2 regions of the Streptomyces sp. NBC_01298 genome follow, and region 1 is predicted to be linked to the other one. Evidence: riboswitches for the same ligand, from Rfam matches in the RefSeq annotation. Region 1 holds a riboswitch; the other holds the start of a gene.

Region 1 (4,962 bases):
GTCGCGCCCGGCGGCCAGGATCCGCAGCCCGGGAGCCACGGCGAGCAGCTCGCGCAGCCAGTCCAGGGTCTCGGACGCGAGGTGCTCGCAGCCGTCGAGCACGAGCAGCATGTCGCGCTCCGCCAGCCACGACGCCGCGTTCGACGTCCCGTACGGCAGGAACGGCATGCCGGGCAGACTGCCCAGCGCGGCGGTCAGGTCGCGGATCCCGAACCGCCGGTCCATGGACACGACGGCCACTCCGTCGTAGAAATTGGACGAGAGCCGTTGCCCGATCTCCCGCACCAATTGGCTCCGGGGCTCACGGAACCGACCGGTGACGGTCAGCACCTTGCCCCGCCGCACGGCGGTGAATAGACGGGACAGCTCCGCGGAGGTCGCCGGGAAAGTACCGGCTCCTCTGGAATCCCTCATCGACACGATGCCCCCCTGCATGCGTGACCTGCGGCAAGAGGGTTGTTTCAAGCCGCATGAAGACGATTATGCGCCACTTTTCAGGAAAGGCCAGTGGAATTCCCTATTCCGCTGAAAGGACCGTGGCGTCCGATGATCGCCGGAGTTGTACAGGTCACATGGCTTTGTCCACCCCCGTACGAAGAGGCGCGACCCCCGTCGTTCGCGGCCGTTTCCGGCAACGGTTGTCCGGGGGCCCGGAATCCGCTGTACTGCTGCGGTGCGGCCCGATGTCCGGGCGCGGCGCGGGAATGCTCTGGGGAGGGCCAGGATGAGTGCGGACCGGCGTCGGGCAGGGCGGGGCGCGAGACCCGCGTCGCACCGGCGCCGTGCGGGCTTGCGGGGCCGTACGGGCTTGGGCGGCCGTGCGGGCTTGCGCGGCCGTGCGGGCTTCAGGCGCCGTGCGGGCCTCCAGGGCGGTCCGGGCTTCCGCGGCCGCCCGGGCTTCCGCGGCCGCCCGGGCTTCCGCGGTCGCCCGGGCTTCCGCAGCCGAAGACCCGTGCTGAGCCTCTTCCTGACCGCCTTCCTCCTCGTGGGCGTCTGCGCAGCGACGGGCCTCGCCTGGGACACCCGCACGGTCGCCGGAGCGCAGGGCCGTCCGGGAGCGGTCCCGGGCGCCACGCTGCCCGCGGGCCCCGGCGACGGCCCCGCGCCCACGGCCACCGGCCCCGCCGCCACCGGAGGCCCGGCCGCCACCGCCCCGCAGAGCACGCCCGCGCCGTCCCCGGAACCCGAGGACCCGGAGTCCGGTGGCGACGACGGAGTCCGCCCGTCCGGCCCGCTGCCCTTCGACATGCCGCAGCCGGCCGCCCTGCGCTCCGGCGCCGCCGGCAAGAAGCTGGTCTTCGCCCACTACTTCACCCCGTACCCGCTCTCCCTCGACAACGCGAACGCCGACGCCGACTACTACACCCGCAACTACCTGAAGCCGGACGGCGAGAACGGCAAGCACGAGCGCTACGGGGGCCTGCTGCGCGACCGGCCGCTGCCCGTCCCGCCCAAGGCCGGGAACTGGGAGCTCGCCAACCTCCAGCAGGAGGTCCGTACGGCCCGCGCCGCGGGCCTCGACGGATTCACCCTCGACCTGCTCTCCCTGGCCGGGAAGAACCGGGAGCGCTGCGCGCTCCTGATGGAGGCCGCCCGCTCGGTGGACCCGGCCTTCAAGGTCATGCTGATGCCGGACATGACCTCCCTGGGCACCGACGACCCGGCCGTGCTCGCCGACCTCCTCGCGGACCTCGGCAAGGCCCCGGCGGCCCACCGGCTGCCCGACGGCCGGCTGGTCGTCTCGCCGTTCAAGGCCGAGGAGAAGAGCGCCGCCTGGTGGACCCGGGTCATGGACGTCCTGAAGTCCCGGCACGGCATCCGCACCGCCTTCGTTCCGCTCTTTCTCGACTTCGGCGCGCACAGCGGTGAATTCGAGCCCATCAGCTACGGATTCTCCGAGTGGGGCAGCCGCAGTTACGTCGGCCAGGAGAGCTCCACCCGCGACGTCCGGCGCGCCCACGGCGCGGGCAAGATCTGGATGCAGCCCGTATCGGTCCAGGACGCCCGGCCCAACCAGGGCATCTACGACGAGGCCGGCAACACCGCGACCCTGCGCGCCACATGGAACCGCGCCATCGAGGACGGGGCCGACTGGGTCCAGCTCACCACCTGGAACGACTACAGCGAGGGCAGCCAGTTCGCGCCCTCCCTGCACAACGGCCATGCCTACCTGGACCTTTCCTCGTACTACCTCACCCGGTTCAAGACGGGCGGCTGGCCGAAGATCGCCCGCGACACGCTGTACCTGAGCTCGCGCACCCAGTTCGCCGCCGCCGACCCGAGCGGCGGCCAGTCCCTGGTGATGTCGCTGCGGGGCGGCAGCGCCGCGGCCCGGGACACGGTGGAGGTGCTGAGCTTCCTGACCGCGCCCGCGAGCATCCGTACGGCCGTGGGAGCGGCCGGGGACGCGCACGCCGCTCCGGCCGGTGTCCACTGCGAGCTGCTGCCCCTGGGGCCGGGCACGGGCTCGGCGGCCGTGGTGCGCGACGGCAAGGCCGGGGCCCGGGTGGAGCTGCCGTACCGGGTGGACCGCACGGTAGAGGTCCAGGACCTCCAGTACTACGCCGCCACCAGCGGTCGGAGTTGAGCCCGCAGGGCCTGAAGTCCCTTGCTCCGGGACCTTCGTCACCCCATATGTAGTGGTGGTGATCTGCCATCACATCTATATGTAGTGTTGGCTCTGCCGGTTCGGCGGGGCCTCTCCCCGACCGAGGCAACAGGGAACCCGGTGGGAATCCGGGACTGCCCCGCAACGGTGAGTCCGCCACGGCGGACGAGTCCGACCCCTGCCGGCATGGGCTTCGAAGCCCGCCATTCTTCCGTGCCGAGCCTCGTGGGAGGGCTGCCGTGACTGCTGTCGTCGACGCCGTAGAGACCGTGACCGAATACCTGGACCGCCGGGACTGGCGGGTGAACGCCAACGCCAACCAGGGCTATTCGCTCGGCGGCCTCATCCTCAACGCCGCCGGCAAGGTCACGGCGAACTACTGGCTGGAACAGGTCTATCCCGCCGCCGTGGCCCGCGCGCACCGCGAGGGCGGCCTCCACATCCACGACCTGGACATGCTCTCCGGCTACTGCGCCGGCTGGTCCCTGCGCACCCTGCTGACCGAGGGCTTCAACGGGGTCCCCGGACAGATCGACTCCGCCCCGCCCCGGCACCTGTCCTCGGCCGTGGGCCAGATCGTGAACTTCCTCGGCACCCTGCAGAACGAATGGGCGGGAGCCCAGGCCTTCTCCTCCTTCGACACCTGCCTCGCGCCCTACGTCCGCCTCGACTCGATGACGTACGACCAGGTCAGGCAGTGCGTCCAGGAGCTCGTGCACAACCTCAACGTGCCCTCGCGCTGGGGCACCCAGACCCCCTTCACCAACCTCACCTTCGACTGGACCTGCCCCGAGGACCTGCGCGAGCAGGTCCCGGTGGTCGCGGGGGAGGAGACCGGCTTCACCTACGGCGAGCTCCAGGCCGAGATGGACATGATCAACCGGGCGTACATCGAGGTGATGACGGAAGGAGACGCCACCGGGCGGGTGTTCACCTTCCCCATCCCGACCTACAACATCACCCGGGACTTCCCCTGGGAGAGCGAGAACGCCGAGCTGCTCTTCACGATGACCGCCAAGTACGGGCTCCCGTACTTCCAGAACTTCATCAACTCCGAGCTCGAACCGAACATGATCCGCTCCATGTGCTGCCGCCTCCAGCTCGACCTGACCGAGCTCCTCAAGCGCGGCAACGGGCTCTTCGGCAGCGCCGAACAGACCGGTTCGCTCGGCGTGGTCACCCTCAACTGCGCCCGGCTCGGGCACCTTTGCGCGGGCGACGAGGCGGGGCTGCTGGTCGAGGTGGACCGGCTGTGCGAGCTCGCCAAGGACAGCCTCGAACTCAAGCGGATCACCGTCCAGGACCTGATCGACGGGGGCCTCTTCCCCTACACCAAGCGGTACTTGGGCACCCTGCGCAACCACTTCTCCACCATCGGGGTCAACGGGGTCAACGAGATGGTGCGCAACTTCAGCGGCGACGCGTACGACATCACCGCGCCCGAGGGCCACGCCCTCGCCGTCCGCCTCCTGGACCGGGTCCGGGCCCGGATGGTCGACTTCCAGGAGACCACCGGCCACCTCTACAACCTGGAGGCCACCCCCGCCGAGGGGACGACGTACCGCTTCGCGAAGGAGGACCGGGCCCGCTTCCCCGCATCCTCCAGGCCGGCACCGACGCCAACCCGTACTACACCAACTCCTCGCAGCTGCCCGTCGGCTGGACCGACGACCCCTTCGAGGCGCTGGAGCGCCAGGACGAGCTGCAGGGCAAGTGCACGGGCGGCACCGTCCTGCACCTGTACACCCCCGAGCGGATCCCGACGGCCGAGGCCTGCCGCAAACTGGTCCGGCGCGCGCTGGAGACCTTCCGGCTCCCGTACCTGACGGTGACCCCGACCTTCTCCATCTGCGCGGACCACGGCTACCTGGCGGGGGAGCAGCCCCACTGCCCCACCTGCGGGGCGGTGTGCGAGGTCTGGACCCGGGTCATGGGCTACCACCGCCCGGTGTCCTCCTTCAACATCGGCAAGAAGGGCGAACACGCCGAGCGCGTCCACTTCAAGGCGGCCGTGTGAGCCCCGCCGTGCCGGCCGCGTCCGGCGCGCAGCCGGACGAGGTCATCCGCATCGGCGGCTGGTCCCGGCTGTCCACCTGCGACTGGCCCGGCCGGCTGGTCACCACCGTCTTCTGCCAGGGCTGCCCCTGGCGCTGCGGCTACTGCCACAACCCCGGCCTGCTGCCCGCCCGAACCCCCGCCGCCGTCTCCTGGGACGAGGTGCTCGGCCACCTGGCCCGCCGTACGGGGCTGCTCGACGGGATCGTGTTCTCGGGCGGGGAACCGCTCCTCCAGCGCGGCCTGCCCCGGGCCGTCCGGGAGGCCCGTGCGCTCGGCCTGGAGGTCGGGCTCCACAC
Region 2 (4,962 bases), 1.7 Mb from region 1:
AGCCCGGCCGTCGGCTCGTCCAGGATCAGCACCCGTGGAGCCATCGCCACCGCCCCGGCGATCGCCGCGCGCTTGCGCTGACCGTAGGAGAGCAGGTGGGTGGGGCGGTCCCGGAGCGGGGTGATGTCCAGGGCGGCGAGGGCCGAGTCCACGCGGGCGCGGACCTCCGGAGCGGGGAGCCCCAGGTTCATCGGGCCGAAGGACACGTCCTGTTCGACCGAGGCCGCGAACAGCTGGTCGTCGGGGTCCTGCACCACGAGCTGGACGGACGTACGCAGCCGGGTCAGCCCGGCCCGGCCGTACGAGACCTCCGTGCCGTCCAGCCGCAGCGATCCCGCGCCGGGCCGCAGGCCGCCGCTGAGCAGCCGCATCAGCGTGGTCTTGCCGCTGCCGTTGCGGCCCAGCAGGGCCAGCGCCCGGCCCGGCGCGATGGCGAAGTCGACGCCGGTCAGGACCGCCGGGCCGTCCTCGTAGGCGTAGCCCGCGCCGGACAGCTCGATCAGGGGGGTGGCCACCGGGTTCACAAGAAGAGCCCCTTCAGGGTGAGGGTCAGGGTGATCAGGGCCGCCAGCAGGCCCGCGGTGGCCGTCAGGAAGCGCCACGACAGGGCCGCCTCCGGTACGAGGACCCGCAGGGCGCCGTCGTAGCCGCGTCCGGCCAGCCCCGCCTGGAGCTTGGCCGCGCGGTCGAAGGCCCGTACGAAGGAGGTGGCGGCGAGCCCCGCCAGGGAACGCCACACCGCCGCCCGACCGGTGTGCCCGAGCCGGGCCGCCTGGGCCCGGCGGACCTGGGCCATGGAGTCGAGCAGCAGGAAGCCGATCCGGTACATGACCAGCGCGACGTCCACCACCGGGGCCGGCACCCCGGCCCGGACCAGCCGGGGCAGGACGTCGGAGACCGGGGTGGTGAACGCGAACAGCAGCAGTCCGAGCGAGGCCGCCGAGGTACGCAGCAGCAGTTCGGCGGCGGTCCGGGGGCCGTCGGGGGCCAGGGAGACCGGCCCCGTGGGGCCGCCGACCGCGAACAGCAGCGGCAGCGCCCCGGTGAAGCAGAAGCCGAGCGGGATCCGGAAGGCCCGCCAGAGCTGCCGGCCGGCCACTCCGGCCGGGCCGAGCAGCACGGCGAGGGTGGCGGCGGCCACCAGCGGCCCGCCGGGCCAGGGCGGCAGGCACACGGCGGTGACCGTCAGCCCGATCCCGAGCAGGGCCTTCTCCAGCGGGTGCCGGCCGCGCCAGCGACTGCTGTGCGCGGCCACGTCGATCGGCAGCACCGCCTAGGCCTCCGGGCCGGTGGCGGTGGCGGTGGTGGTGGCAGCGGCGGCGGCAGCGGCCCCCTGGCGGCGGCCCTTGCGGACGCCGAAGTAGTACGCGAGCACGCCCGCGCCCAGTGCCGCCTGCAGGGCGAACAGCGCGGACTCGACCTCGCCGGAGGGGGGCTCGTAGAGAGGGGAGAACCAGGGCTCGTAATCCGGCTTCAGCTCGGTGATCGCGGCCTCCGCCTGCGCGTCGGCGCCCGTGAAGGGCTCCTCCTTGCCCTCGCCCAGCCCCAGGGCGATCGGCAGCACGGCCAGCGCCGCCACCAGGAGCAGCAGCAGGCCGTTGATCTTCGTATTCTTGGACATCCCGCTCATCAGGCCGCCGCCTTCTCTCCGGTGGCCGTACCGGTACCACCACCGGTACGGGGGGCCGTCAGCTTCGCGACACCCAGCCTGACCAGGTCCGACTTGCTCGACGCCATCAGTAGCCGCATCACCAGGACGGTCAGCAGCCCCTCGCTCACGGCCAGCGGGATCTGCGTGACCGCGAAGATCCCCCCGAACTTCGCGAGCGAGCCCGCGACACCGGAGGCCGGGTCGGGGAAGGCCAGGGCGAGCTGCACGCTGGTGACGCAGTAGGTGACCAGGTCGGCGAAGAAGGCGCCGAAGAAGACGGTCACCATCAGCGGGAGCCCGGACGTGCGCAGCAGCCGGTAGACGGCGTAACCCGCCCACGGGCCGGCGATGGCCATCGAGAAGACGTTGGCGCCGAGGGTGGTGAGCCCGCCGTGCGCCAGCAGCAGGGCCTGGAACAGCAGGGTGATCGTGCCCAGCACCGCCATGATCGGCGGCCGGAACAGGATCGCCCCGAGCCCGGTGCCCGTGGGGTGCGAGCAACTGCCGGTCACCGACGGGATCTTCAGGGCGGACAGGACGAAGGTGAAGGCCCCGGACGCACCGAGCAGCAGCGTGCTCTCCGGGTTGGCCTTCACCTCGCGGGTGAGCGCGCGGACGCCGTGGACGACGAAGGGGGCGGACGCGGCGCCCCAGGCGACCGCGTGCAAAGGGGGCAGGAACCCCTCGGCTATATGCATGGGTAGGGAGACCTCTCCAGCACCTCGTGGATGGACAACGCGCCCCGGCCGGTCTCCTGGCTCACGGGTTGACGTCCATGCCCCGCCTTCCCGGGCAGCGCGGAACCTCCCGCGCAGCCCAGTGGCTTTCCCGCAGGAGTGGAGCCGGACTTCCCGATCACAGTGGCGAGGGCCGCACCGGTTTCCCACCGGTTTCCCGAACACCAAGGCCCGCTGACCCTAGTCGGCCGCACGGACCGGTCACAAACCCGCCCCCGTCGGGCCGGGCCGCGGCGGCCCCGGACGGATGCGGTCCGGTGGCGGCCGCGCCGGGCCCCGGCGAGGCTGGACGGGTGGCTACCGACCCCGCGCAGGACCTCGACTACTCCGACCTCACCGCCGTGTACGTCAACTGCACGCTCAAGCGATCGCCCGAGCCCAGCAACACCGAGGGCCTGATCGGGAAGAGCCGCGCGGTGATGGAGGCGGCCGGGGTCCGGACCTCGCTCATCCGGGCCGTCGACCACGACATCGCCACCGGTGTCTGGCCCGATATGACCGACCACGGCTGGGACGACGATCAGTGGCCGGTGCTCTACAGCCAGATCATGGACGCCGACATCCTGGTGCTGTGCGGCCCGATCTGGCTCGGGGACAACAGCTCGGTGATGAAGCAGGTCATCGAGCGGCTCTACGCCTGCTCGTCGATCCTGAACGAGCAGGGCCAGTACGCCTATTACGGGCGCGTGGGCGGGGCGCTGATCACCGGCAACGAGGACGGCGTCAAGCACTGCGCCATGAACATCCTCTACAGCCTCCAGCACCTCGGCTACGCGATCCCCCCGCAGGCCGACGCCGGATGGATCGGCGAGGCCGGACCCGGGCCCTCGTACCTGGACCCCGGATCCGGCGGTCCCGAGAACGATTTCACCAACCGGAACACGACCTTCATGAGCTGGAACCTCATGCATCTGGCCGCCCTGCTCAAGCGGGCCGGCGGGATGCCGGCGCACGGCAACCAGCGCTCCCTGTGGGACGCGGGCTGCCGCTTCGACTTCCCGAACCCCGAGCACCGGTAGCGGCCGGGCCCGGTCTCCCGCCGGCGGTGCGTGCTCAGCAGACGTTCGGGTGCGCGACGTCCAGGACGAAGCGCTCCGGGGCGTGCAGCTTGAACGAGGTGTAGGCGGGCTTGGTGTCGAAGGCGGCGCCGAGGGTGACGTACCCCTCGTAGTCGCCGGTGAGGGCGAGGCCCTTCAGCTTGGGCAGGTAGATCTTGACGAGCTTGGGCCCGAGGTAGACGTTGTTGCCCGCTTCGTCGTGTCCGGCGGCGGGGTGCAGACGGATCTCCAGGAAGTACCGCCCGGCCAGCGGGACGGGCTTGCCGGACCCGTCGTAGACCAGCTTCGGGACGGGGGTCACGGTGACCTCGGGTACGTATCCCCGCAGGTCGACGACCACCCGGTCGTACGTGCAGTGACCGCCCCAGCGGGCATTGACGACGAGCGGCGTGGCGGTGGCGGTGGTGGTGGCGGGTGTGGCCGGGGTTGCGGTCGTGGCTGCGGCGGAGGCCGGTGCGGCGAAGGCCAGAGTGGCGGCGAGCAGTGCGCCCAACCCCAGTGCGGTGGCCTGCCGGCGGCGTGGACGGTTCATGGCGTCCCCTCGATTCCGAGAGACGGGGAACGGTGTCAGCCGTGAAGACGCGCCCGGTACGACTGCGGTTGCACCGGGTTCACCGGGTTCGGCCGGTCCAGCCGGTTCAGCTGGGCAGGAGGGCGCTCAGCTCGGCGTCGAGGTCGTAGTACCGGTGTTCCCGGCCGCGCGGTACCAGCTCGGTCATCCGGCGGCACAGCGCCTGTACGTCCTTGGCCCGGGCGGACACCACGCAGGACTGCGCGCCGTTGCTGAAGGCGAGGAAAACCCGCGGCTCGGTGCCCTTCCAGCGCGGCCACACCTGGATGTCGCCCTCGCCGGTGGCGCAGACCTGGCCGTCGAGCAGCAGTTCCCGGGAGAAGACCCAGTGGGCGAGGTGCATCCCGGCACCCTCGAAGTCGAGGGAGATCTCGTAGGGCCGGTCGCTGCGGTACACGAAGACGCCCCGGACCGGGACGGGCGCGGGCGCGGCCTCCAAACGGAGCGGGAGGACGCGGTGTTCGGTGCCGGTCATGCGGGGCGCCTCTCTCTCGGGACGGGGTCCCGCCGGCGCACGTGCGGCAGGCCCACTCGGGCAAGCTAGCCCACCCCCGGGCCGCCCATCCGTGGCCAAAGGTCCCCTTCGTCCGGGCCGCTCGTCCCCTCTTGGCCCGACGCGCCGAGCCCCGCCCTCCGGGGGGAGGGCGGGGCTCGGCGGAAGGGCGTGCGCGACCGGGGCGGGGCCCCGGCCGGAACTACGGGAGGGGGTTGTAGATGAAGGACTCGTGCGAGTTGGACTGGCCGATCGCGGTGAAGCCCGAACCGTTGGCCTGGGCACCGTTGTTCTGGTTGGAGGCACCGAAGCCCGAGGCGACCTGCTGGGCGGTGGAGGAGTTGCCGGCGTTGCTGCCGCCGACCCCGCTGCCGAGGACCCCGGCGAGGGCCGCGTTCGACGCGGTCCCGGCCGCGCCGGCCCCGTTGTCGGCCTGGGCGACGCCCGAGAGG

What was found. Region 1 has a riboswitch for cobalamin ahead of OG730_RS05940 (ribonucleoside triphosphate reductase). Riboswitches for the same ligand answer to the same signal wherever they lie in the genome.
Region 2: linked by a shared signal. The riboswitch ahead of OG730_RS13280 (energy-coupling factor ABC transporter permease) and the one ahead of OG730_RS05940 (ribonucleoside triphosphate reductase) in region 1 are both predicted to bind cobalamin.

What each region holds. Positions count from the first base shown of each region.
Region 1 covers NZ_CP108414.1:1,294,801-1,299,762, reverse strand. The annotation lists gene OG730_RS05950 (hypothetical protein) at 1-414, opposite strand, end outside; gene OG730_RS05945 (glycoside hydrolase family 71 protein) at 953-2,587, shown strand; cobalamin riboswitch at 2,668-2,808, shown strand; partial or broken gene OG730_RS05940 (ribonucleoside triphosphate reductase) at 2,848-4,194, shown strand; gene nrdD (anaerobic ribonucleoside-triphosphate reductase) at 4,206-4,625, shown strand; gene OG730_RS05930 (anaerobic ribonucleoside-triphosphate reductase activating protein) at 4,622-4,962, shown strand, end outside.
Region 2 covers NZ_CP108414.1:2,983,624-2,988,585, reverse strand. The annotation lists gene OG730_RS13295 (energy-coupling factor ABC transporter ATP-binding protein) at 1-515, opposite strand, end outside; gene cbiQ (cobalt ECF transporter T component CbiQ) at 521-1,270, opposite strand; gene OG730_RS13285 (energy-coupling factor ABC transporter substrate-binding protein) at 1,274-1,621, opposite strand; gene OG730_RS13280 (energy-coupling factor ABC transporter permease) at 1,630-2,349, opposite strand; cobalamin riboswitch at 2,379-2,572, opposite strand; gene OG730_RS13275 (flavodoxin family protein) at 2,682-3,407, shown strand; gene OG730_RS13270 (AMIN-like domain-containing (lipo)protein) at 3,442-3,978, opposite strand; gene OG730_RS13265 (SsgA family sporulation/cell division regulator) at 4,085-4,492, opposite strand; gene OG730_RS13260 (hypothetical protein) at 4,713-4,962, opposite strand, start outside.